2 regions of the Microbacterium sp. ER1 genome follow, and region 1 is predicted to be linked to the other one. Evidence: predicted binding sites of a transcription regulator. Region 1 holds the regulator's gene; the other holds the start of a gene.

Region 1 (12,024 bases):
GGCCGGGTCGGCGATGTCCGGGTGCAGGACGCCACCCGTGAGGAACGCCATGGACGGCCAGGCGTAGATGCCGTCGAACGTCACGACGGCGGTCTTCGCGGTGTCACCCTGCTCGACGGTCTTGATCTGCTTGTAGCCGTCGGTCGCGTTCGGGTTGAAGCCCTCGTCGTAGGAGCGGTTGGCCTTCCACGTGGCGTCGATGGACGTCCAGTCCATGTCGGTGCCGTCGTTGAAGTGCGCCTCGTCCTTGAACGTGAAGGTGATGGTCGTGTTGCCATCCTCCTCGCCGATCTCGTACGCGTCGAGGTAGGCGTCGTTCTTCGTGACCTCGCCCTCCGGCGAGACCAGGAGGATCTGCGGCATGTACCACGACCACAGGCGAGCGGTGTCAGCACTGGCATCGCTGTTGAAGCCGTTCAGCTGCTCCGGGATCTCGTTGATGGGGAAGTTGACCTCGCCACCTTCCTGGAGGTTGCTGCGGTCCTGCGGGTTGTAGTCGGCGGTCTTGGTCTCGACCTTCTCGCCGCCGTTGTCTCCGCCGCCGTTGTTCCCGGAACCGCTCGCGCAACCCGCGAGGGCGAGTGCGAGGGCGCCGCCGACCGCGACCGCCCCCAGCAACTTCTTGTTCTTCATGGTGCTCCTTTCGCCTTTCGGCGTTTCATAAAGGGAAGACTAGTTCGCGCTGTATCCCGGAACACGGCGCTGCGGTGAATGCCGCCTAACCGTTATCGGACGGTGACCAGGAACGCGCGCATGGGATCCGGGTCAGACCGTCGCGGGCTTCGTCGACATCGTCTCAGCGTCGAAGACCACCCGCTCGCGGGTGCGCTCGATGTCGGGATCCGGCACGGGGATCGCCGACAGCAGCGCCTTCGTGTACGGGTGCTGCGGGTCGTCGAACACCTGGTCGACGTCGCCGTGCTCCACGAACTCGCCGAGGTACATCACGGCCACCCGGTCGGCGATGTGACGCACCACCGAGAGGTCGTGCGCGACGAAGAGGTACGACAGCCCGAGCTTGGTCTTGAGCTCGTCGAGCAGGTTGATGACGCCGGCCTGGATCGACACGTCGAGCGCGGAGACCGGCTCGTCGAGCACGACGATCTTGGGGTTCGTGGACAGGGCCCGGGCGATGCCGATGCGCTGCCGCTGACCGCCGGAGAACGCCTGCGGGAAGCGGTCGCTGTGCGCGGGGTTGAGCCCGACGAGGTCCATGAGCTCGTCCACCCGCCGGTGCGCCTCCTCCTTCGGCGTGCCGATCGCGAAGAGCGGCTCCGAGATGATGTCGGCCACCGTCATGCGCGGGTCGAGGGCTCCCATCGGGTCCTGGAACACGATCTGGATGTCGCGGCGCAGGGCGCGCTCGACCTTGCGGCTGTGGATGTCGTTGACGCTGGTGCCGGCGATGACGATGTCGCCGTCGGTCTGCTTGACCATGTCCATGATCTGCAGCAGCGTCGTCGTCTTGCCCGAGCCCGACTCGCCGACGATGGCCATCGTCTCGCCCTCGCGCACGTCGAAGCTGATGCCCTTGATCGCCTGGACCTCGCCGACCTTGCGCTTCAGGAACGCGCCCTTGACCAAGGGGAACGTCTTGCGGAGGTTCTTCACCTCGAGCGTGATCGGCCGCTCCTCGCGCGGCGTCCGTGTGAGGTCGCTCTCCGGGACGGGGCGGACGGGGTAGACCGGCAGGCCCCCGAGGAGGCCGCCGTCCTCGATCTCGTGCGCGCGGATGCAGGCGGCCTGGTGCAGGTCGCCCGAGCCCGTCGGCACGGGGAGCAGTTCGGGCTCCTTGGCGCGGCAGGCGTCCATGACGATCGGGCAGCGGTCGGCGAACGGGCAGGCGTCCGGCAGGTTGATGAGCAGCGGCGGGTTGCCCTTGATGGGGGTCAGCGGCTCCTTCTCGGCCTTGTCCACGCGGGGGATGGCGCCGAGCAGACCGATCGAGTACGGCATGCGGGTCTTGTGGAACAGCTCGCGCACGGGCGCGTGCTCCACGGGCTTGCCGGCGTACATCACGAGCACGTCGTCGGCGGTGCGGGCGACCACACCCATGTCGTGCGTGATCATGATCACCGCGGCGCCGGTCTCGTCCTGCGCCTTCTCGATGAGGTCGAGGATCTGCGCCTGGATGGTGACGTCGAGGGCCGTGGTGGGCTCGTCGCAGATGATGAGCTTCGGATCGTTGGCCATCGCGATGGCGATGACGACGCGCTGCCGCATGCCTCCGGAGAACTCGTGCGGGAAGGACTTCATCCGGCGCTCGGGCTCGGTGATGCCGACGAGCTTGAGCAGCTCGACGGAGCGGTCCCAGGCGTCCTTCTTGGACAGGCCGCGGTGGACCGTGAGGGCCTCGATGAGCTGATCGCCGACCGTGTAGACCGGCGTGAGCGAGGTCAGCGGGTCCTGGAAGACCATCGACATGCCGTTGCCGCGGATGACCGACAGCTGCTTGTCGCTCATGCCGACGAGCTCCTGCCCGTCGTACATGATCGAGCCGGTGACCTTGGCGTTCTCGTCGAGGAGACCCATGATCGCGAGCGAGGTCACGGACTTGCCGGAACCGGATTCGCCGACGATGCCGAGGGTCTTGCCGGCTTCGAGGTCGAAGGAGACGCCGCGGACGGCGTCGACACGGCCGGCCTCGGAGGCGAAGCTGACCTTGAGGTCGCGGACGGAGAGGACGTTGGTCATGCGCGGCCTCCAGCAGCCGAGGTGGGATCGAGGGCGTCGCGCAGGCCGTCGGCGATGAGCGCCATCGACACGGTGAGCAGGGTCAGCGCCGCCGCCGGGAAGTAGAACAGCCAGGGCGCGGTGGTCAGCGAGCTCGAGCCGGCGCCGATGAGGGCACCGAGCGACACGTCGGGGATCTTGACGCCGAAGCCGAGGAAGGACAGGCCCGTCTCCGTCACCACGGCGTTGACGACGCCGAGGGTGAAGTTGATGACGAGGAGCGAGCCGATGTTGGGCAGGAGGTGGCGGAGCACGATGCGCATGCCGCCGACGCCCATGTACCGGGAGGCGCTTACGTACTCGCGCTCGCGCAGCGACAGGGCCATCGTCCAGATGACGCGGGCGGGGAAGTACCACCCGATCACGAAGATCATGATGAGGGCGATGACGCGCCAGTCGCCGCCGGCCTTGTTCGAGATCATCGCGAGGATGAGGAAGCTCGGGATCACCATCATGAAGTGGATGACCAGGAGCGAGATGCGCTCCGTCCAGCCGCCGAAGTAGGCCGCGGCCGTGCCGACGAGCGCGGACACGATCGTGACGCCGACGGAGACGGTGATGGCGATCATGAGCGACCGCTGCAAGCCGACGGCGACCTGGGCGAAGAGGTCGTTTCCGGCGTTGTTCGTGCCGAACCAGTGCTCCGCGGACGGGGGAGTGCTGAGGTTCAGGAAGTCGAGCTCGATGTGGTCGTACCGGGCGATGAAGGGCCCGAGGATCGCGAACAGCACGAGGACGACGAAGATCACGAGGCCGATGAGGGCTCCGCGGTTCCGGGAGAAGCGTCGCCAGTACAGCGTCCACTTCGACAGCCGCTTGGTGGCGACGCGGGTGGTCTCGGGGCCGGCGGTCTCCGGCTCCGGGTGGATGGTCGGGTCGAGCATGTCGGTGCTCATGTCAGCTCACTCTCACGCGCGGGTCGAGGACGACGACGGCGATGTCGGCGAGGATGGCGCCGATCGCCGTGAGGACCGCACCGAAGGCGGCGATCGCGACGGTTCCGTGGATGTCGTTCTTGGTGATGGTCTCGATGAAGTACCGGCCCATGCCGTTCCACGCGAAGATCGTCTCGGTCAGGACCGCTCCGGTGAAGATCGCGGGGATCGTGAAGGCGACCTGCGTGGCGACGGGGATGAGGGACGTCCGGAGCGCGTGCTTGCGGATGGCCTGCTGCTTGGTCAGGCCCTTCGCGCGGGCCGTGCGGACGTAATCGGCGTTGATGTTGTCCAGCAGGAGCGACCGCTGCAGGAAGTGGATGCTCGCGTACCCGGTGAGCACCAGCGCGATCGTCGGCAGCGTCAGGTGTTGCAGCACGTCTATGAGGGTGGGGAAGAAGCCCTCGACCCCTTGGCTGGCGTTACCGGTCACGTAGAAGATGCGGGTGCCGGTGGCGTTGTTCAGGCCGATCGCGAGCAGGACGATCGCGAACGCCGCGACGACGATCGGGATGTTCAGGGTGATGATGCTCGTCGCCTGGCCGATGCGGTCGGCGAGCTTGTACTGCCGAGACGCGGTGTACACGCCGAGCGCGATGCCGAGGACCGTCGTGAGGATCGTCGCGCCGAGGACGAGCTCCGCGCTGACCCACATGCGGTAGGCGACCTGCTCGTTGACGGATCCGCCCGTCGGGCTCACGCCCCAGTCCCAGCGGAGCAGGATGCCGGTGAGCCACGTCCACCACCGCTCGATGAGCGGGACGGTGTCGCTCAGGTTGCGGGGAGCGAGGGTGTTCACGATCTGCTCTTCGGTGAGCGGAGGGCGACGACCCACGTAGTTGCTGCGCGGATCGAGGAAGCCCCACGCGAGGAAGTAGGTGAGGTTCGTCGCGACCACGATCATGAGCAGCCAGCCGAGGGCACGGCGCGCGAGGTACTTGATCAAGGGGGATTTGTCTTTCTCTTCTCCAGACGCGCTCGGGGTCTGCCGACGCAACGCTGAGCCGGGCGGATGATCGGGTTTCATCCGCCGTTCCGCGCGACGCGACAGCCCTCACGGAGTCTGTGACGGAGTCGTATCGCTTACGGGATCCGGTGTCACGGATTGATCCCGGGCAACTTCGGGAGACTATCACCGATACGCACGAATGGGGATTATGAGGACCCTCACCGTAGAATCGACGGGACATGTCCCCACGCGCTCTCACCCCGCTTCAGCCTGCCGCGACGCCGGCTGCGCAGATCCGTAATTTCTGCATCATCGCCCACATCGACCACGGCAAGTCGACCCTGGCCGACCGCATGCTCCAGATCACCGGCGTGGTCGCGGAGCGGGACATGCGCGCCCAGTACCTCGACCGGATGGACATCGAGCGGGAGCGCGGCATCACGATCAAGAGCCAGGCGGTGCGGATGCCGTGGGCTCTGGGGCAGGCACAGGGCCCGGACGAGGTCTTCGCGCTCAACATGATCGACACCCCCGGTCACGTCGACTTCACGTATGAGGTGTCCCGGTCGCTGGCCGCGTGCGAGGGTGCCATCCTCCTCGTCGACGCCGCGCAGGGCATCGAGGCCCAGACGCTGGCCAACCTCTACCTCGCGCTGGAGAACGACCTCCACATCATCCCCGTCCTCAACAAGATCGACCTCCCCGCCGCAGACCCCGAGAAGTACGCGAAGGAGCTCGCCTCGCTCATCGGCGGCAAGCCGGAGGACGTGCTGCGCGTGTCCGGGAAGACGGGAATGGGGGTCGAGGATCTGCTCGACCGGATCGTCGAGGAGATCCCGGCTCCGGTGGGGGATGCGGACGCACCCGCGCGGGCGATGATCTTCGACTCCGTGTACGACGCCTACCGCGGCGTCGTCACCTACGTGCGGATGGTCGACGGCAGCCTCTCGCCCCGCGAGCGCATCCAGATGATGTCCACCGGCGCGAACCACGAGGCCCTCGAGGTCGGGGTGTCGAGCCCGGAGCCCACCCCGACCAAGGGTCTCGGCGTCGGCGAGGTGGGCTACCTCATCACCGGCGTGAAAGACGTGCGGCAGTCGAAGGTCGGCGACACGATCACGAACGCGCGCAAGCCCGCGGCGGAGGCGCTTCCCGGCTACACGGACCCGAAGCCGATGGTCTTCTCGGGCATCTACCCGATCGACGGCAGCGACTACGCGGAACTGCGCGAGGCGCTGGACAAGCTCAAGCTCTCCGACGCCTCGCTGCAGTACGAGCCGGAGACCTCCGTGGCGCTCGGCTTCGGGTTCCGCTGCGGCTTCCTCGGCCTGCTGCACCTGGAGATCGTGACCGAGCGCCTCTCGCGCGAGTTCGGCCTCGACCTCATCACCACCGCCCCGAGCGTGATCTACGAGGTCGTGACGAGCGACACCGGCGAGACGGTGACCGTGACGAACCCGAGCGAGTACCCCGACGGCCGTATCGGCTCGGTGTCCGAGCCGATGGTGAAGGCGGCGATCCTGCTTCCCAAGGACTACGTCGGCACCGTCATGGAGCTGTGCCAATCGCGGCGCGGCACGCTGCTGGGCATGGAGTACTTCTCCGAGGAGCGCGTCGAGCTGCGCTACAACATGCCCCTCGGTGAGATCGTGTTCGACTTCTTCGACCAGCTCAAGTCCAAGACGCAGGGCTACGCCTCCCTGGACTACGAGCCGTCGGGGCAGCAGGAGGCCGACCTGGTCAAGGTCGACATCCTCCTGCAGGGCGAGAAGGTCGACGCGTTCAGCTCGATCGTGCACCGGGACAAGGCCTACGCCTACGGCACGATGATGGCGGAGCGGCTGCGCAAGCTCATCCCTCGCCAGCAGTTCGAGGTGCCGATCCAGGCCGCGATCGGTGCGCGCATCATCGCCCGGGAGACGATCCGCGCGATCCGCAAGGACGTGCTCGCCAAGTGCTACGGCGGTGACATCACCCGCAAGCGCAAGCTCCTCGAGAAGCAGAAGGAGGGCAAGAAGCGCATGAAGATGGTGGGCCGCGTCGAGGTTCCGCAGGAGGCGTTCATCGCCGCGCTCTCCGGCGACGTCGAGACCAAGGACAAGAAGTAGCCCACCCCGCTGAACTTGTCGAAGCGCGCGGTTCTCAGGGACCCACCCTTCGACACGCTCAGGGACTCACCCTTCGACAGGCTCAGGGACCCAGCATCAGGGGCCCAGCCCTCCCGGGGATGTGACGGCGTGCGGCGCGGGGGGTGTTCGCTCAGGGAACCCGAAGTAGGCTGGATCTCATGCGGCGCGGGACTTTCCGAGACGACACGGTGGACTATGCGGCCGTGGGTGCGACCCACGCCCCCGATCTGATGCAGTACCCGCCGGAGCGCAGCATCCCGGCGGAGGAATCCTGGCGGATCGGCAGCGGCGAGGAGCGTTTCCAGACGGCCGGCGAAGCCCTGCTGTCGTGGACGGCGCAGCGTGCGGCCGGGCTGTCCGTGGAAGACGTCCGCCCTGCTCCCGGCCCCGCCTATGCGGGCGTGAGCTTCGACGCCGAGGGCAATCCCATCGCGCCGAGCAAGCGGGATGTGGAGCCGCGCTACGACGCCGAGGGGATGCCCTTCGTGGGCGCGGGCATGACGCTCCACCTCCGCGGTCGCGTCGGCGGCATGCGCGCCGACTCCGAGCTCCGTGTGATCTCGGTCACCGAGGAGACCCGGCGGATCGGTTTCGTGCTGGGCACGGTCGGGGGCTCCGTCGTGAGCGGCGAGGAGTCGTTCGACGTGGACTGGCGCGAGGACAACGACGAGGTCTGGTTCACGGTCCGGGCTTTCGACGCCCCGAACACGCTGCTCTATCGGCTCGTCCCCGCCCTGATGAAGCGCCGCCGTCGCGAGCTGTTCGCGCGCTACCTCCGCGCGATCTCCCCGCTCTACGCGACTCCGGTGTGATGGCGGGACCACTTCCGCTCGGGGATCCGGCGCCCGCGGACGGGCGACTCCCCGCCGACCTCCCGATCTCCGCCGAGACGCCGTTCTCCGCCTACCTGCACATCCCGTTCTGCCGCGTGCGCTGCGGCTACTGCGACTTCAACACGTACACGTCCGGTGAGCTCCGCGGGGCGAAGCAGGAGGACTACGCGTCCACCCTCATCGGCGAGATCGCCCTCGCGCGTACGGTGCTGGACGAGGCCGGAGCGCTGCGCCCGATGAACACGGTGTTCTTCGGCGGCGGCACGCCCACGCTGCTTCCCGCGGGGGACCTCGCCCGCATGCTGGGAGCGGCCACCGCGGCGTTCGGTCTCGCACCGGGCGCGGAGGTCACGGTCGAGGCCAACCCCGACACCGTGACCCCGGAGGTCGCGCGCATCCTCGCCGAGGCGGGGGTCACGAGGCTGTCCATCGGCATGCAGTCCGCCGTCCCGCACGTCCTCGCCGCGCTCGACCGGACGCACCGGCCCGAGAACGTCCGCACCGCCGTCGCCGCGGCGAAGGAGGCAGGACTCGCAGTCAGCGTCGACCTCATCTACGGCGCACCGGGGGAGAGCCTCGCCGACTGGGAGGCCTCGCTCGACGCCGCCCTCGCCCTGGAGTCCGACCACGTCTCCGCGTATGCCCTCATCATCGAGGACGGCACGAAGCTCGCGCGACAGATCCGTCGCGGTGAGGTGCCGACCCCGGACGACGACCTGCAGGCGGACATGTACGAGCTGGCGGACGAGCGCCTCGCCGCCGCCGGGTTCGAGTGGTACGAGGTCAGCAACTGGGCCCGCAGCGAGGGGCAGCGGTCGCGGCACAACCTCGCGTACTGGCGGGGGAGCGACTGGTGGGGCTTCGGCCCCGGCGCCCACAGCCACGTCGCCGGACTCCGGTGGTGGAACGTCAAGCACCCGGCGGCCTACGCGCAGCGGCTGGCCGCCTCGTCCTCGCCGGCGGCCGGACGCGAACGTCCGGACCCGGAGGCGCGGACCCTGGAGCGCATCCTCCTCCTCAGCCGCATCCGTGAGGGGATCGCAGTGACCGACGTCCCGGAGCAGAACAGGGACCGCATCGCCGGCCTCATCGCCGACGGTCTCATCGATGCGCCGGCGGCGATCCGCGGGCGCGTGCAGCTCACGCTCCGCGGCCGCCTCCTCGCCGACGCCGTCGTGCGCGAACTGACGGATTGAGCGGCTCCACCGGCGCTGCCCCGCCTTCGGAGATCTCCCGGTCGCAGGAGGTAGGATTGGCACTCAGGGCAGCAGAGTGCCAGCATCCGGTCGGCGGGAAGGGGAAGCCATGGTCACAGAGCGAGGGCTGCAGGTCCTCCGCGCGATCGTGCAGGACTACGTCGAGACGCACGAGCCCGTGGGCAGCCGTTCCATCGTCGACCGGCACTCGTTCGGTGTCTCGGCCGCGACCATCCGCAACGACATGGCGCAGCTGGAGGACGAGGAGCTGATCACGGCTCCGCACACGTCGTCCGGGCGCGTCCCCACGGACAAGGGCTACCGGGTGTTCGTCAATCACCTCGCCCAGCTCCGTCCTCTCTCCACCGCTCAGCGTTCCGCCATCGAGTCGTTCCTCGCCGACCCGGCCGACCTCGACGACCTGATGGTCCGGACCGTCCGCGTCCTCACACAGCTCACCGGCCAGGTCGCGTTGGCGCAGTATCCGTCGTTCGCGCGGGCGCACGTGACCCACGTGGAGCTCGTGACGCTGGCCCCGAACCGGCTCCTCACGGTCCTGGTGACGGACGCCGGTGGGGTGTCGCAGCGGATCACCGCTCTGCCGGACGCGATCGACGAGGCCGACCTCGCCGTGCTGCGCGCGCGGCTGTCCGCCCTCATCACGGGGCAGGCGATCGCGGCGGCCTCCGACCGGCTTCAGGCGCTGCTCGCCACGGAGGAGACGCCGCAGGATCGCGTGCTCCGCACCCTCGCCGGCGTCGTGATCGACGAACTCGGCGGCTTCCGGCAGGAGCGGCTCGTGATGGCCGGAGCGGCGACCCTGGCGCGGCGCGAACAGGACTTCCGCGGCAGCATCCACCCCCTCCTCGAGGCCATCGAGGAGCAGGTCACGCTGCTGCGGCTGATGAGCGAGATGGTGCCGGACGAGCACGGCCTCGCGGCGAGCATCGGCACCGAGAACGCCTCCTTCGGGCTCGGCGAGGCGTCGATCGTCGCCAGCAACTACGCGGCGCCCTCGGGGACCGCGCGGGTCGGCGTCATGGGACCGACGCGGATGGACTATCCGAGCAACCTCGCGGCAGCGCGGGCGGTCGCCCGCTACCTGTCGCGCATGCTCGACGACGACGAGGCCGGCCGCTGACGCGGCCCCACGGAAATCACACGCAGAAAGGCGATTGTGGCGGACCACTACGAGGTTCTCGGGGTGTCCCGGGACGCTTCCACCGACGAGATCAAGAAGGCGTATCGGCGCCTGGCACGGCAGCTCCACCCGGACGTGAATCCGGGGGAGGAGGCTGCGGAGAAGTTCAAGCTCGTCACGCACGCCTACGACGTGCTCAGCGACGAGGAGTCGCGCCGACGGTACGACATGGGCGGCGGTGACGGCGCGAACAACTTCGGCGGCTTCGGAGGCTTCGGCGACATCTTCGAGACGTTCTTCGGCGCGTCACAGGGTGGCGGACGCGGCGCCCGTCCGCGATCGCGGCGAGAGCGCGGTCAGGACGCGCTCGTCCGGGTCACCCTCGATCTCGGCGATGTGGTCTTCGGTGCGCACCGCGACATCGAGGTCGACACGGCCGTGCTCTGCGAGACCTGTCAGGGCTCGTGCTGCCAGGAGGGCACGTCGCCCGTCGCCTGCGACATCTGCGGCGGCACGGGGCACGTGCAGCGTCAGGTGCGGAGCCTTCTCGGCAACGTCGTCACCTCCCAGCCATGTGGCACCTGCGAGGGCTACGGCACTACCATCCCCTACCCCTGCGGCACCTGTGGCGGGCAGGGACGCGTCCGCTCGCGCCGCACGGTGTCCCTCGACATCCCGGCGGGCGTCGAGACCGGACTGCGGCTGCAGCTCCCCGGCTCCGGCGAGGTCGGCCGCGCGGGCGGCCCGAACGGCGACCTCTACGTGGAGGTCACGGTCAACCCGCACCCCGCCTTCAGCCGTGACGGCGACGACCTGCTCGCCACGCTCGAGGTGTCCATGACCGACGCCATCCTCGGCACCGAGACCTCGATCGAGGGACTCGACGGGGAGGTCGACCTGGAGATCCGCGCCGGCGTGCAGTCCGGTGACGTGCTGACCATCAAGGGCCGAGGCATCACGCCGCTGCGCGGCACCCAGCGCGGCGACCTCCGCGTCGGCGTGCAGGTGGTCACCCCCACCAAGCTCGACTCCGCGCAGCGCAAGCTCATCGAGGACTTCGCCAAGAAGAACAAGGCGCCGGGCCCGCAGCTCGCGCAGTTCCAGCAGGGCCTGTTCTCCAAGCTACGCGACCGGTTCCGCGCCCACTGATCGTGGCGCTGCACTTCCTCGTCGAATCCGCGGGTGATGCCGCGGTAGGCGGCCTCGTCTCCCTGACCGGGGCCGAGGCGAAGCATGCGGCCGTCGTCCGGCGGCTGCGCGTCGGCGAGGCCGTCACGGTCGGTGACGGTCGGGGCATCTGGCTGACCGGCGTGGCCGAAGAGGTGTCGCCGTCGCGCGTCGATGTCCGGATCACCGCGCGCGTCGAGCACGAGCCGGCGAGCCCGCGCCTCGTGCTCGTGCAGGCGCTCGCGAAGGGCGACCGCGACGAGCTCGCCGTGCAGGCCGCGTGCGAACTGGGCGTCGACGAGATCGTGCCGTGGCAGGCGGGTCGCAGCGTGTCGCGCTGGGAGGGGCCGAAGGCGGTGAAGGGACGCGAGCGCTGGGCGACGATCGTCCGCGAGGCCGCGAAGCAGGCGCACCGTGCCTGGGTACCCGAGGTGGCCGCCCCGGAGACGACCGCACAGCTCGCGACCCGCGCGGCGACGCAGCGCGTGCTCCTGCTCGACCCGACCGCGCCCGCGCGGCTCTCCGCCCTGGTGCCGGATGACCGTGACCTGGTGCTCGTGGTGGGTCCGGAGGGCGGGATCGCTCCGGAGGAGCTCGAGAAGCTCACCGCCGCGGGCGCCGAACGCGTGCTGCTCGGCGACACCGTGCTGCGCACGTCCACGGCGGGCCCCGCGGCCATCGCCGTGCTGTCCGCGGCCCTCGGGCGCTGGTGACCGGCCGCGCCTCGCGTCCCCCCAGTAAGCTGAGAGCATGAGCGAACCCTCGATCTTCACGCGCATCCTCACCGGGGACATCCCCGGGGAGATCCTGCTCGACACGGGCCGCGTCTTCGCGATCCGCGACATCGATCCGCAGGCGCCGCTCCATGTGCTCGTCATCCCCAAGACCGAGGAGTACCGCGACGTGACCGAGCTCGCGGCCGGGGATCCCGCGCTGCTGGC
Region 2 (12,024 bases), on a different contig from region 1:
CACCGCCTCCTTGGGTGAGCCCATGGCGGTGGCGATCTCGGTGGCGGTCGCCGTTCGACCGAGGGCGGCGGTGAGGGTGTCGCGGACGGCGACGGTCTCCTTGATGCGCTTGCGGATGCCGCGGGATGCCCAGTCCATGGCGCGCATCTCGTCGGCGAACGCGCCGAGGATGCGGCGGCGGGCGTACGCGCCGAACGGGACGCCGAGCGCGGGGTCGTAGGCGTCGGCGGCGGTCACGAGGGCGAGCGCGCCGACGGCGGCGAGCTCTTCGCGGGGGATATGGGTAGCCCGAGCATGGGTGTCTGCAGCGAGGTAGCCGACCAGGGGGAGGTTGGCCTCGACGAGGCGGTTGCGCTCAGCGCGCGACGACATGGGGGATGATCCACCTCTCTGGATGCACTCCGGAAGCTCCATGGCGAGGGGTAGATGGTCATATCACAAGGTCCGGGATATGTCCATGGGGAGCACTAACCGCCGCCAGTCCACATAGTAACCTTAGGGGCGCGGTGGCCGATAGAGATTTATGAACCGTTAACAGGCGGGCCGATCGCACCTGCGTGGGGCGGGGGATCGCTGGGGACAAGGGGATCATGGGAGCCAACGAACTATCGATGCAGCTCTGGCGCGAGCGCGAGCTGCTCGAGATGCTGCTTTTCAAGCTCGACGAGCAACAGCTGCTGCTCGCCGCCGGCCGGTCGCACTGGATCCAGTTCGCGGCCAGGGAGATCGATCAGGTGCTCGACCGCCTGCGCGCCGCGAGCCTGGCCAGGGCCGTCGAGGTCGCCGGCGTCGCCGAGGAGTGGGGGGCTCCTCAGGACGCGACGATCGGCCAGCTCATCGAGCACGCCCCGGACGGGGCCTGGGGCGACGTCTTCACCGACCACATGCGCGCGCTCGTGAAGCTGACGGCGGAGGTCGAGCAGATGCGCGACGCCGCCGCGGAGCAGCTCAGCGGAGTACTCCGCGCCACCCAGGAGACCATCGCCGCTCTCGGCCAGGAGAGCGGCGAATACACCACCCGCGGCGACCGCGCCCGCGAGGATGCCGCCCGCATCATCGACACCGAGATGTGACCGAGAGGGATTCATGTCGACTTTCAGTGGACTGACCACCGCCGCCAGCGGCCTCGCCGCCGCGCGGCGGGGCATGGATGTGGTGGGGCAGAACATCGCCAACCAGAAGACCGAGGGGTACACGCGGCAGCGCGTCGAGACCTCCTCCATCGCCGCCGTCGCGCAGACGGGGCGCTTCAGCATGGGCGCGCTCCCCGGACACGGCGTCTCCATCGACGGGGTGTCCCGCCTCGGCGACGCGCTGCTCGACGCCCGGGTCCGCGACACCCTCGGGGCCTCCGGCTACTGGGCCACCCGCGCGCTCGCCGCGACGACCGCCGAGTCGGCGCTCGCGGAACCGACGGACAAGGGCCTCGCGAACCGGCTGACGAACTTCTGGGCGGGGTGGCAGGATCTCGCCAACACCCCCGACTCGGGGGCCGCGGCCGCGAGCATCCTGGAGTCGGCGAAGGAGCTCGCCGCCCACATCTCCGGCGGCTATCGCACCGTCGCCGCGCAGTGGACGGCCGCACGGGGAACGGCCGAGCGCACCGTCAGCCAGGTCAACGCCGCGGCCGACCAGATCGCGGTGCTGAACACCGAGATCCGCGACGCTCTGGCCTCGGGCCGCTCGGCCAACGAGCTCACCGACCGCCGCAATCTGCTCGCCGAGGACGTGGCCCGGCTCGCCGGCGGCACCGCCACCGTGGAGGCGGACGGCACGCTCACGGTCCGCCTCGGCGGCAACGCCCTGGTCTCCGGGGGCGACGCGCGTCACCTCGCCCTGACCGGCGCGGCGACGATCGACGGCGCACCCCGCGTCGGCGTGGTCTGGGAGTCGGTCCCGGATCTTCCCCTCGTGGTCGACGGCGGAGAGCTCGGCGGCTCGCTCGCGGTGCTCGCCCCGGCCGCCGACGGCGGGATGCTGGCACAGCTCGCCGCCACCTACGACCGGGTGGCCACGGCGCTGGCGGAGTCGCTCAACGCGCAGCACCGCGCCGGTGTCACGGCGTCCGGACAGCCCGGGGGCGACTTCTTCACGCTGCCGGCGACCGGCTCCGCCGCGCTCGGGCTGCAGGTGGCCGTCACCTCGGCGGCCGACCTGGCCCTCGCCGCGCCCGGAGCGGGCTCCAAGGACGCGACCAACGCCGACCTCATCTCCCAGATCGGGCAGCGCGCGACCTCTCCGGATGCGCTGTGGACCGACCAGGTGACCCGCTTCGGCGTGTCCACCGCGGCCGATGTGCAGCGTGCGAAGGCGTCGGATGCGGCGGCGGTCGGCGCCGTCGGCGCCCAGCAGTCGGTCGCGGCCGTGGACGGCGACGAGGAGACGATCAGCCTCCTCACGTACCAGACCGCCTATCAGGCGGCGGCCCGCGTGCTCACCGCCGTCGACGAGGCCCTCGACGTCCTCATCAACCGCACGGGCGTCGTCGGACGCTGACCGGAGGAGCCCCATGATCTCTCGCGTGACCCAGACCACGATGACGCAGACGGCGATGCGCCAGCTGCAGTCCAACCTCTCCGAGCTCGCCCGTCTGCAGGAGCAGGCCACGTCGCAGAAGGCGTTCGCCGCGCCCTCGGACGATCCGGCCGCGGCCGCTGCCGCCCTCGCCCTGCACGCCGAGCAGCGCCGCACCGAGCAGTATGCGCGCAACATCGACGACGGCCTGGCGTGGGTGACCGCGGCCGACACGGCGATCACCTCCAGCACCTCGCTGCTCTCGCGGGTGCGGGACCTCACCGCGCAGGGAGCGAACGACGGGGCGCTGGACGCCGCGGCGAAGGAGGCCCTCGCGGTGGAGCTGGAGGGCATCCGCGATGAGCTGCTCTCGCAGGCGAACACCCGGCTGCTCGGGCGGTCCGTGTTCGCGGGTACCTCGGACACGGCGGCCTTCGCCGCCGACTACTCATACAGCGGCGTCGCCGGCTCCGAGGTCACGCGACGTGTGTCCGATGCGGCGGCCGTCCGCGTCGACACCGACGGGGCGGCGGTGTTCGGCACGGGCGACGACTCGGTGTTCGCCCTCGTCGACCGCATCGTCGCCGACCTCCGCTCCGGCACCAACGTCGGACCACGGCTCGCGGAGATCGACGACCGCCGCACGGCGATGCTGGGCGTGCAGGGCGCGGTCGGCACCAGGCAGGCTCAGATCGAACGCGCCAAGGAGGCGGCAGTGCAGAATTCCGTGTCCCTCGAGTCCCGCCGCGCCGCGGTCGAGGACGTCGACTCGGTCGAGGTGCTCATCCGCCTGCAGGCGCAGGAGCTCGTGTACCGCTCGGCGCTCGCGGTGAACGCGCGCGTGCTGCAGCCGTCGCTGATGGACTTCCTGCGATGACCGCCGCGCTCACCTTCACGGCCCCGCCGCCCGGACTGGCACCCCATGTGGACTTCGCCCTCGCACCGGTCGAGGGCGCCGACGGGCTCTTCGCGATGCGGGCGGTCGAGGACGAGGCCCTGCGGCTCTACCTGGTCGACCCGAACACCGTCCTCACGGAGTACGCGCCGACCCTCACGGACGCGCAGGTCGCCGACCTCGCTCTCTCCTCGGCGGACGACGCCTTCGTGCTCGTGGTCGCCCACCCCGCCGCCGAGGGCGTCAGCGTCAACCTGCTGGCACCGGTCGTCGTGAACCGGGCGACGGGAGCGGCGGCGCAGGTCATCCTCGAAGGCCAGGACTACCCCGTGCGGGCGCCGCTGGGCTGACCCGTGCGGGGTCGGATCGCCGGCCGTGACGGGCGGGGTGACGACTACCCTGGAGAGGTGATCCTCGCCGTCGACACCTCCCTTGGCACCGCCGTCGCCCTCATCGACCCGGACGGGACGCGTCGTGCCGAGGCCGGTACCGCCGACCCGCTGGGCCACGCCGAGGTGATCGGCGACCTGGTGCGCGACGTGCTCCGCGAGGGCGGGTCCGACGGCATCACGCACGTCGTGGCGGGAATGGGCCCCGGCCCGTTCACCGGGCTGCGCATCGGCATCGCGACCGCGCGGGCGTTCGCCCTAGGCCGCGGCGTCCCCGTCGTCCCGGTCCCCAGCCACACGGCGGCCGCGCTCACGATCCAGGCCACCGTGACCGGACCGTTCGCCGTCGTCACCGACGCCCGCCGCCGCGAGGTCGCCGTCACCGTGTTCGACGGGCAGGACGAGGACGGGATCCCGCGCACGATCGCCGACACCGTGCTCGTGCGCGCCGCCGACGCCGACGAGCATCTCGCGGGCCTCCGCCGGGTGGACGTGACGACGCTGTCCGCGGTCGACCTCGCCCGGGTGGGGGCGCGGGCGCTCGCCGCCGGCCGGGTCCTCGCCGGCGAGGAGCCGCTCTACCTGCGGCATCCGGACGTCACCCTGCCCGGTGCCCCGAAGAAGGTGGGCGCATGACGCTCCGGGACGCGCGGCCGGACGACCTCGACGCGATCATGGCCATCGAGGAGCGCTCGTTCCCGACCGACGCGTGGAGCCGGGAGACCATGGCGAGCGAGCTGGCGAGCCCGCACGGCCGCTACCTCGTCGACGAGCAGGGCGGGGCGATCGTCGGCTACGGCGGGGTCCGAGCCCTGCAGGGCGGCGCGGACGCCGACATCCAGACCATCGCCCTCCTCGCCGAGGTCCGGGGGCAGGGACGCGGGCGCGCGCTGCTGCGTGCCCTGCTGCGGACGGCTGCCGCCCGGGGCGCGCACGAGGTGTTCCTCGAGGTGCGCGCCGACAACCCGGCGGCCGAGGGGCTGTATCGCACGGAGGGCTTCGAGGAGATCGGCAGGCGCCCCCGTTACTATCAGCCGGACGACGTCGACGCGATCGTGATGCGTCTGGACCTGCGCCGCCACCCGGCGCCCGCCGATACGCCGGAGGAGGCGACCGCATGAGTGAGCCCCTGGTGCTCGGCATCGAGACGAGCTGCGACGAGACCGGCATCGGCATCGTGCGGGGGCGCACGCTGCTGTCCAACACGATCGCCTCCAGCATGGACGAGCACGCCCGGTACGGCGGCGTCGTGCCGGAGGTCGCCGCCCGCGCGCACCTCGAGGCGCTGCAGCCGGCCATCGACGCCGCCCTGGCCGAGGCCGACGTCCGTCTCGCCGACCTCGATGCGGTGGCGGTGACGAGCGGCCCCGGCCTCGCCGGAGCGCTCATGGTCGGCGTGGGAGCGGCGAAGGGACTCGCCGTCGCCCTCGACAAGCCGCTGTATGCGGTCAACCACCTCGTGGGTCACATCGCGGCCGACATCCTCACCCCGGATGCGGCGCCGCTGGAGTACCCGACGATCGCGCTGCTGGTCTCCGGCGGCCACACCTCCCTGCTCCACGTGCGCGACCTCACGACCGATGTCGAGCTGCTCGGCGAGACCGTGGACGACGCCGCGGGCGAGGCGTTCGACAAGGTCGCCCGGCTGCTGTCCCTGCCGTATCCCGGCGGCCCCGAGATCGACCGGGCCGCGGTCGGCGGAGACCCGGACGCGATCCGCTTCCCGCGCGGGCTCTCGCGTGCCTCGGACCTCGCGAAGCATCGCTACGACTTCTCGTTCTCCGGGCTGAAGACCGCTGTCGCCCGCTGGGTCGAGCGCTTCGAGGCGGAGAACGCCGCCGCGGGCGCCGACGCGCGCGAGCTGCCGATCGCCGACGTCGCCGCGAGCTTCCGGGAGGCCGTCGTCGACGTCCTCGTCACCAAGGCGCTCAACGCCTGCGCCGACCTCGGGGTGCCGCGCCTGCTGCTCGGGGGCGGCGTGATCGCGAATCGCCGGCTCCGCGAGGTCGCGCTGTCGAGGGCCGCCGAGGCCGGGGTCACCGTGCGCATCCCGCCGCTGTCCCTCTGCACGGACAACGGCGCCATGATCGCCGCGCTCGCCGCCGAGCTCATCGCATCGGGGCGTCCCGCCTCGACCCTCGGCTTCGGCGCGGACTCGACGCTGCCGGTCACGGAGATCCAGGTCGCGGAGGCGGTGCCAGCGTGACCGGGCTCGCGCAGGAACCGGAACCGGACGGGGTCGCCCCCCGCGCGCGGGTCGAGCGCGCGAGCGGGCAGGTCGAGCGCCCGGCCGGGACCGCGCGCCTTCCCGGAGCTCCGCGGGAGGGCTACACGAAGCTCCCCACGGGCCCGGTGGGCATCGAGCCCGTGGTCGTGAGCGGGCCCGACCTCGACCACGGGGAGGAGGACGCCTGGGAGCCGGCGTCCGAGCCCGTGCCCGTGGACGACACGCGGCTGGCGCCGTGGGCGCTGCTTGCGGCGATCGTCGCGCTCGGCGCATCGTTCTTCGTGGGCTGGGGGATCCCGGTCGCGGTCGTCGCCGTGATCGCCGCCATCATGTCGCTGCGCCGCCCCGTCGAGAACCGCGCGATCGCGCGCTGGGCGCTCGTGCTGGGGCTGTGCGCGACCGTGTACAGCCTCGGCTGGCTGGTCTGGGCGGGGATGCAGTTCGAGAGACTCGGCTAGGCGGGATGGCCATGACGGACGACGACGATGTCGAGGAGCGCAGGGCCCTGCAGCGCAAGGCCTTCGGCCCGGGCGGAGGCCTCACGGACGCGGAGGCCGCGCGCCTGCGACAGCTCGACGATGCCCGGCGGCGTCCGTCTCCGGGACCGAGCACGTCGGATCCGATGGCCGGCTCTGTGCAGGAGACCCGGCAGCCCGGTCCTCCGCGGTCCCGGCACTCCCTCGCCACCGTGCCGGACGACGGCGAGACTCCGACAGGAGACGACGCTCCCGTGGTGCCGGACGACGAGCCCGTGGACGACGCCACCCGGACCGACCGCCCCGCCGTGACCGAGGCGCGGCACCGTTCGCGCGGGATGCTCGCGCTCGCCGCGGTCGTCATGGTCCTCCTGGGGCTCGGCATCGGGTGGCTCGCCTTCGGCCGGACCGGCGGTGCCGCGGTCGCGCTCAGCGCCGAGCAGCAGGGGTGGCAGTCCGAACTCATCGCATCCGGGAAGTACGACCCCGGATCGGTGCGCGCCGTCGCGACGGAGGAGGGCGCGGTCGTCTGGATGGCGACACAGAACGGCGGGGCGAGCGTCTGCCTGGTCCTCGGATCGGCGGAGAGCACGACGCCGAGCTGCAACCAGCGGGAAGCCGTCCAGAAGGAAGGGCTGTGGGGCGAGGTGACGACGCAGCGGGACGACGAGTACACCCGACAGGTCATGGCGCAGTTGCTCCTCACGCCCGACGGCGAACCGGCGGTGGCCGTCGGCGTCTCGGAGTTCGGCTCCGGTGAGGGCAGCGGCATCACCTATGCGAACGAGGAAGAGACCCGCACGGCCGCGCGTCTGGTCGAGGACGGGTTCGACCCCCACTCGATCTGGGTCGTGGGGTACGACCGCGACGTCCCGATCTGGACGGCCTCCGAGGCCGAGACGGGGCGGCAGTGCCTCGTCTACGACGGGGCGACACCGGACGCGCCGAAAGCCTGCGAGACGACGGAGACGCTGCAGGAGCACGACGGTCGGCTGAGGTTGCAGCTGACCGACGCGGAGACCGGCGGCCTGACGACCTACGAGCTGCCGGGCGGTGGCTCCCCGTCCTTCGTGATCATCCGAGAAGGGAGCGACGTCGGTGCGGGAGGAGACTGACCGACCCCAGTCCGGAGACGACGACGCGGAGCGCCGGGCGCTGGAGCGTGCGGCATACGGCCGTGACGGCGGGCTCGACGCTGCCGCAGCCCTCCGGCTGGAGGAGCTCCAGGCGGAGCGCCGCCGCACGGCCCTGTCCGCGTCCGAGGAGCCGGCGACGTCCGCACCCCCGGACCCCGGCGGTGCGAAGGAGGTCGCGGACGCTCTCCCGGAGCCGGAGAAAGGGCCGGTCGCGGAAGACGCCGCGCCGGAGGACCCGGAGGACGTCTCCGCGTCCGAGGCGCCGGCCGCGAACCGCCGCGGTCTCATGCCGGTGCTCGTGGCGTCGGCGGCTCTCCTCGCGATCGGCGTGGGGGCCGGGTGGGCGCTGTTCGCCCCGCGACCGGACGCGTTCCCCCTGACGAAGGCGCAGGAGGACCGGCGGATCGAACTCGCCGGGGAGGACTACGATCCCGGCTCCGTCCGCCCGGTGGGAGAGGCGGAGGGGGTGCTCGCCTGGTTCGCCACACAGGACGACGGGGCCACCCGGTGCCTGATCCTCGACGTGGGCGCCGACTCCCAGTCGACCTGCCTGGCCGGGGAGGAGGTGGGGACGGGCCTGTACGCCTCGCTCCCCGTGCCGGTCTCCTCCGCGGACGACGAGGAGAGCTCCTTCTCCTTCGACAGCGTGACGGCGGTCATGCTCTTCTCCACCACGGACGAGCCGATGGTGAGCATCCAGCGCTGGGGAGGCAGCTCCACGCTCGTCGCCCAGTTCGGCGAGGCGGAGCGCGCGAGGGCGGAAGAGCTCGTCGGCGACGGCTATGACCTCAACCTCTCCGTCCTCGGGTCGTTCCGCGAGCAGCCGGTCTGGCTCGGCGACCGCAGCACGGAGAGCGGGCCCTCCCAGCGCTGCCTGATCGTCGACGCCGACGGCTCGCGCCAGTGCGCCACGATCGACGAAGCCGTCCAGTCCGGGCTCCGCGTGCAGTTGCTCGACGTCGACCAGGAGACCGGGGAGCTGCTGTCGGCATCCGTCATCGAGGTGGACTTCACGCGCTGGCAGACGCCCTATCTCACCGTGACCTCGGGCCCCGCCGTCGTCGACGCGGCGACGGGCGAGTCCTACCTCGTGACCACCGGCCCGCCCGGGGATCCGATCCGCGTCGACATCCCGGGCCGCGACCCGGAGGGCTGACACGCTCTCTCAGTCCGCGGCGGGCACCCGGTCGGCGAGGATCGCGCGGCGCTGATCGCCGAACCGGGCGAGGATCAGGGTCGCCTCGGCGTCGCCGCGCAGGGTCAGCTTGCGCCGGAAGGCCGCCGGATCGACGTCCACCCCGCGCTTCTTGATCTCGATGCGGCCGATGCCGTGGGTCTTCAAGGCCGCGTTGATCGTCTTCGGCGTGATCGGCAGCGTCTCCCGGACGCGGAAGGACTGCACGAACGGGCTCGTCAGGGCGGCGTTCGAGGTCAGGTACGCGATGCGCGGATCGAGCATCCCCGCGTCGAGGCTGCGGGCGACGTCGCCGATGAGCCGGGCCCGGATGACGGCCCCGTCCGGCTCGTGGAGGAAGGCCCCGAGCGCACGGACCGGCGCGTCCTCGGCATCCGCGGATCCGGTGAGCTCGTGCGAGCGCTCGCCGCGGATGACGAGAGCGGAGCGCCGCACCCCTTCCCTCGCGAGCTCGCGCGACCACACCACGAGCTCGACCACGCTCCCGTCGGCGCTGACCCACTGCGTCTCCGCGTCCGTGGGCAGGCGGTCGCGGTCGTGGGCGGGGCCGAGCTTGATCCCGGTGGGGCGCTGCGCGGCGACGGCGAACGCCCAGTCGAGCGACGGCGAGTAGTCGTCGGCGGAGACGCGCCGGGTCTCGCTGTGCCCGGAGGTGCGGCGGGCGGGGTCCATCCAGATCGCCTGGCCGGGGACCGGTTCTCCGAGGGCCTCCTCCGCGGTCGCGTGGCGTACTGTGGCGTCCTCCCCGAACGGGGCGAGGTTGTAGGCGGCGAAGGCCGCGGTCACCTCGTCGGCGTCCACGGCGTGCACCGCCAGTCCGGCGCCGGCGAACGCGAGGGCGTCGCCGCCGATCCCGCAGCCGAGGTCGGCGACGCTCGTGAGGCCGGCCCGGCGGATCCGCTGGGCGTGGCGGGCGGCCACTCCGAGGCGTGTGGCCTGCTCGAGGCCCGCGCGGGTGAAGAGCATGCGGGCGGCGAACGGGCCGAACTTCGCCGTGGCCTTGGCGCGCAGGTGCGCCTGGCCGACGACGGCGGAGACGAGGTCGGGGGAGTGGCCGGCGGCGCGCAGCCGGGAGACGGCTGCGGCCGCCTCGGCGGTGGAGGTGACCGGCCCGAGCGCATCGAGCAGCTCGAGGCCGGCGGGGGTCAGCAGGGCGCGCAGCTCGGACATCTCCACCCTCCCACCCTAGGACCCGGTCGCCGCCGGATCGGGGTTGGCACTCGCATTGCATGAGTGCCAGCCGACCGCCTACACTGGCATTAGCACTCTCGGGTTGAGAGTGCGAACGAGTCTTTCGTGTCAGCGTCAAGAAAGAAGAGGTAGACCGTGTCGGTTTCCATCAAGCCGCTCGAGGACCGCATCGTCATCAAGCAGGTCGAGGCCGAGCAGACCACCGCGAGTGGCCTGGTCATCCCCGACACCGCCAAGGAGAAGCCCCAGGAGGGCGAGGTCGTGGCGGTCGGCCCCGGCCGTATCGACGACAACGGCAACCGCGTTCCGCTCGACGTCGCCGTCGGCGACCGCGTGCTCTACAGCAAGTACGGCGGCACCGAGGTGAAGTTCGGCGCGGACGAGTTCCTCGTCCTGTCGGCTCGCGACGTCCTGGCGGTCGTCGTCCGCTGATCGCACACCCGGTTCCCTCCGCTCGCCGGACGGGAACCCGGTCCGCAGAAGAGGGCCCGGATGCATCGGCATCCGGGCCCTCTTCTGCGTCCCGAACGGCGCGTCGCCCGGCGGCGCAGGCATAGGGTTGTGCGGTGACCGTTGAGACGACCCGCGCCACCCGGACGGCGGGCGTCGCCTACGCCGGGAGCGCCTACCTGCTGTGGGGCGTCCTGCCCCTCTACTTCCTCCTGCTGCAGCCCACCGGTCCGTGGGAGGTCGTCGCCTGGCGGGTGCTGCTCTCCTTCGTCTTCTGTCTCCTGCTGCTCACGGTCACGAGGGGATGGGCCGCCTTCCTCGCGATCGTCCGGAGTCCGCGGCTGCTGGGGTGGACGGCCCTGGCCGGCCTCCTCATCTACGTCAACTGGCAGGTCTTCGTCCTCGGCACGCTGAGCGGGAACGTGGTGGAGACGGCGCTCGGCTATTTCATCAACCCGATCACGACGGTGCTGCTCGGCGTCTTCGTGCTCAAGGAGCGCATCCGCCGGCTGCAGTGGGTGGCCGTCGGTATCGCGGCCATCGCGGTCGTGGTCATCGTCGTGGCGTACGGCCACGTCCCCTGGATCGCCTTGACGCTCACGGCCTCCTTCGGCCTGTACGGGCTCATCAAGAAGAAGATCGGCCCCGCCGTCGACGCGGTCAGCGGGCTGACGCTCGAGTCGTTCTGGCTGATCCCCATCGCGGTGGTGCAGCTCGTGATCGTGGCGACGACGCCGGCCGGCCTGACCATGGGGACTGCGGGCGGGCCGCATGCCGTGCTGCTCGCGTTCGCGGGAGTGGCGACGGCCGTCCCTCTGCTGCTGTTCGCGGCCGGCACGCGTCGCGTCGACCTCGCCGTCATCGGCATGCTGCAGTTCCTCACCCCGATCCTCCAGTTCCTCATCGGGGTCGTCGTGCTGCACGAGCCGATGCCGCCGGAGCGCTGGATCGGGTTCGTCCTGGTGTGGATCGCGATCGCGGTCTTCGTCGTCGATCTGCTCCTCGCCGCACGGCGCGGCCGTCGGGACACCCCCGCCGCGGGGCTCTGATCCCGCCCGCCCACCGGCGGAAACAGCGGCCCTGGATCGTTAACGCACCGAGATACTTGCCCCTCCTGCGCGCGGGGCGCACGCCCTAGTGTTAGAGCACCCGACTGTGGTCACCATCCACGTTCGTTTACGCAAGGGAGCATCATGAACGCACTGAAGGGCTCGCGCAGCGCGAGGATCTTCGCCGGGATCGCGCTGGTCAGCGCCTCCGCCCTCATCATCGCGGGCTGCAGCAGCACGCCGAACGCGGAGCCGTCGGACGGGGGTGGCGACAAGCCCGCCGCCGACCTGACGCTCAAGCTCGGTTCGCTGCTGCCCGCCACCGGTACGCTCGCGTTCCTGGGCGCGCCGATGGAGGCCGGCGTCCAGCTCGCCGTGGACCAGATCAACGAGGCCGACGCCGGCATCACGATCGACCTCAGCACGGCCGACGAGGGCGACCTCGACAACAAGGCCTACGAGACCTCCATCACCAACCTGCGCAACGACGGCATCACCGCCA

What was found. The regulator HrcA, encoded in region 1, represses chaperone genes, less so after heat shock. The targets are predictions, from matches to a motif close to TTNGCACTCGNNNNNNNCGAGTGCNAA.
Region 2: the regulator HrcA is predicted to act here: its motif matches at 10,046-10,072, upstream of groES (co-chaperone GroES).

Annotation. Positions count from the first base shown of each region.
Region 1 is NZ_QCXO01000130.1:49,170-61,193, reverse strand. It holds gene BV453_RS06375 (ABC transporter family substrate-binding protein) at 1-633, opposite strand, end outside; gene BV453_RS06370 (ABC transporter ATP-binding protein) at 766-2,694, opposite strand; gene BV453_RS06365 (ABC transporter permease) at 2,691-3,629, opposite strand; gene BV453_RS06360 (ABC transporter permease) at 3,631-4,614, opposite strand; gene lepA (translation elongation factor 4) at 4,857-6,725, shown strand; gene BV453_RS06350 (DUF1990 family protein) at 6,905-7,558, shown strand; gene hemW (radical SAM family heme chaperone HemW) at 7,558-8,775, shown strand; gene hrcA (heat-inducible transcriptional repressor HrcA) at 8,885-9,916, shown strand; gene dnaJ (molecular chaperone DnaJ) at 9,953-11,065, shown strand; gene BV453_RS06330 (16S rRNA (uracil(1498)-N(3))-methyltransferase) at 11,068-11,796, shown strand; gene BV453_RS06325 (HIT domain-containing protein) at 11,834-12,024, shown strand, end outside.
Region 2 is NZ_QCXO01000126.1:56,816-68,839, reverse strand. It holds gene BV453_RS04655 (sigma-70 family RNA polymerase sigma factor) at 1-372, opposite strand, end outside; gene flgN (flagellar export chaperone FlgN) at 591-1,073, shown strand; gene flgK (flagellar hook-associated protein FlgK) at 1,087-2,496, shown strand; gene flgL (flagellar hook-associated protein FlgL) at 2,510-3,391, shown strand; gene BV453_RS04635 (flagellar assembly protein FliW) at 3,388-3,759, shown strand; gene tsaB (tRNA (adenosine(37)-N6)-threonylcarbamoyltransferase complex dimerization subunit type 1 TsaB) at 3,817-4,434, shown strand; gene rimI (ribosomal protein S18-alanine N-acetyltransferase) at 4,431-4,919, shown strand; gene tsaD (tRNA (adenosine(37)-N6)-threonylcarbamoyltransferase complex transferase subunit TsaD) at 4,916-6,004, shown strand; gene BV453_RS04615 (hypothetical protein) at 6,001-6,483, shown strand; gene BV453_RS04610 (hypothetical protein) at 6,495-7,616, shown strand; gene BV453_RS04605 (hypothetical protein) at 7,600-8,793, shown strand; gene BV453_RS04600 (class I SAM-dependent methyltransferase) at 8,803-10,002, opposite strand; gene groES (co-chaperone GroES) at 10,159-10,455, shown strand; gene rarD (EamA family transporter RarD) at 10,590-11,522, shown strand; gene BV453_RS04585 (ABC transporter substrate-binding protein) at 11,667-12,024, shown strand, end outside.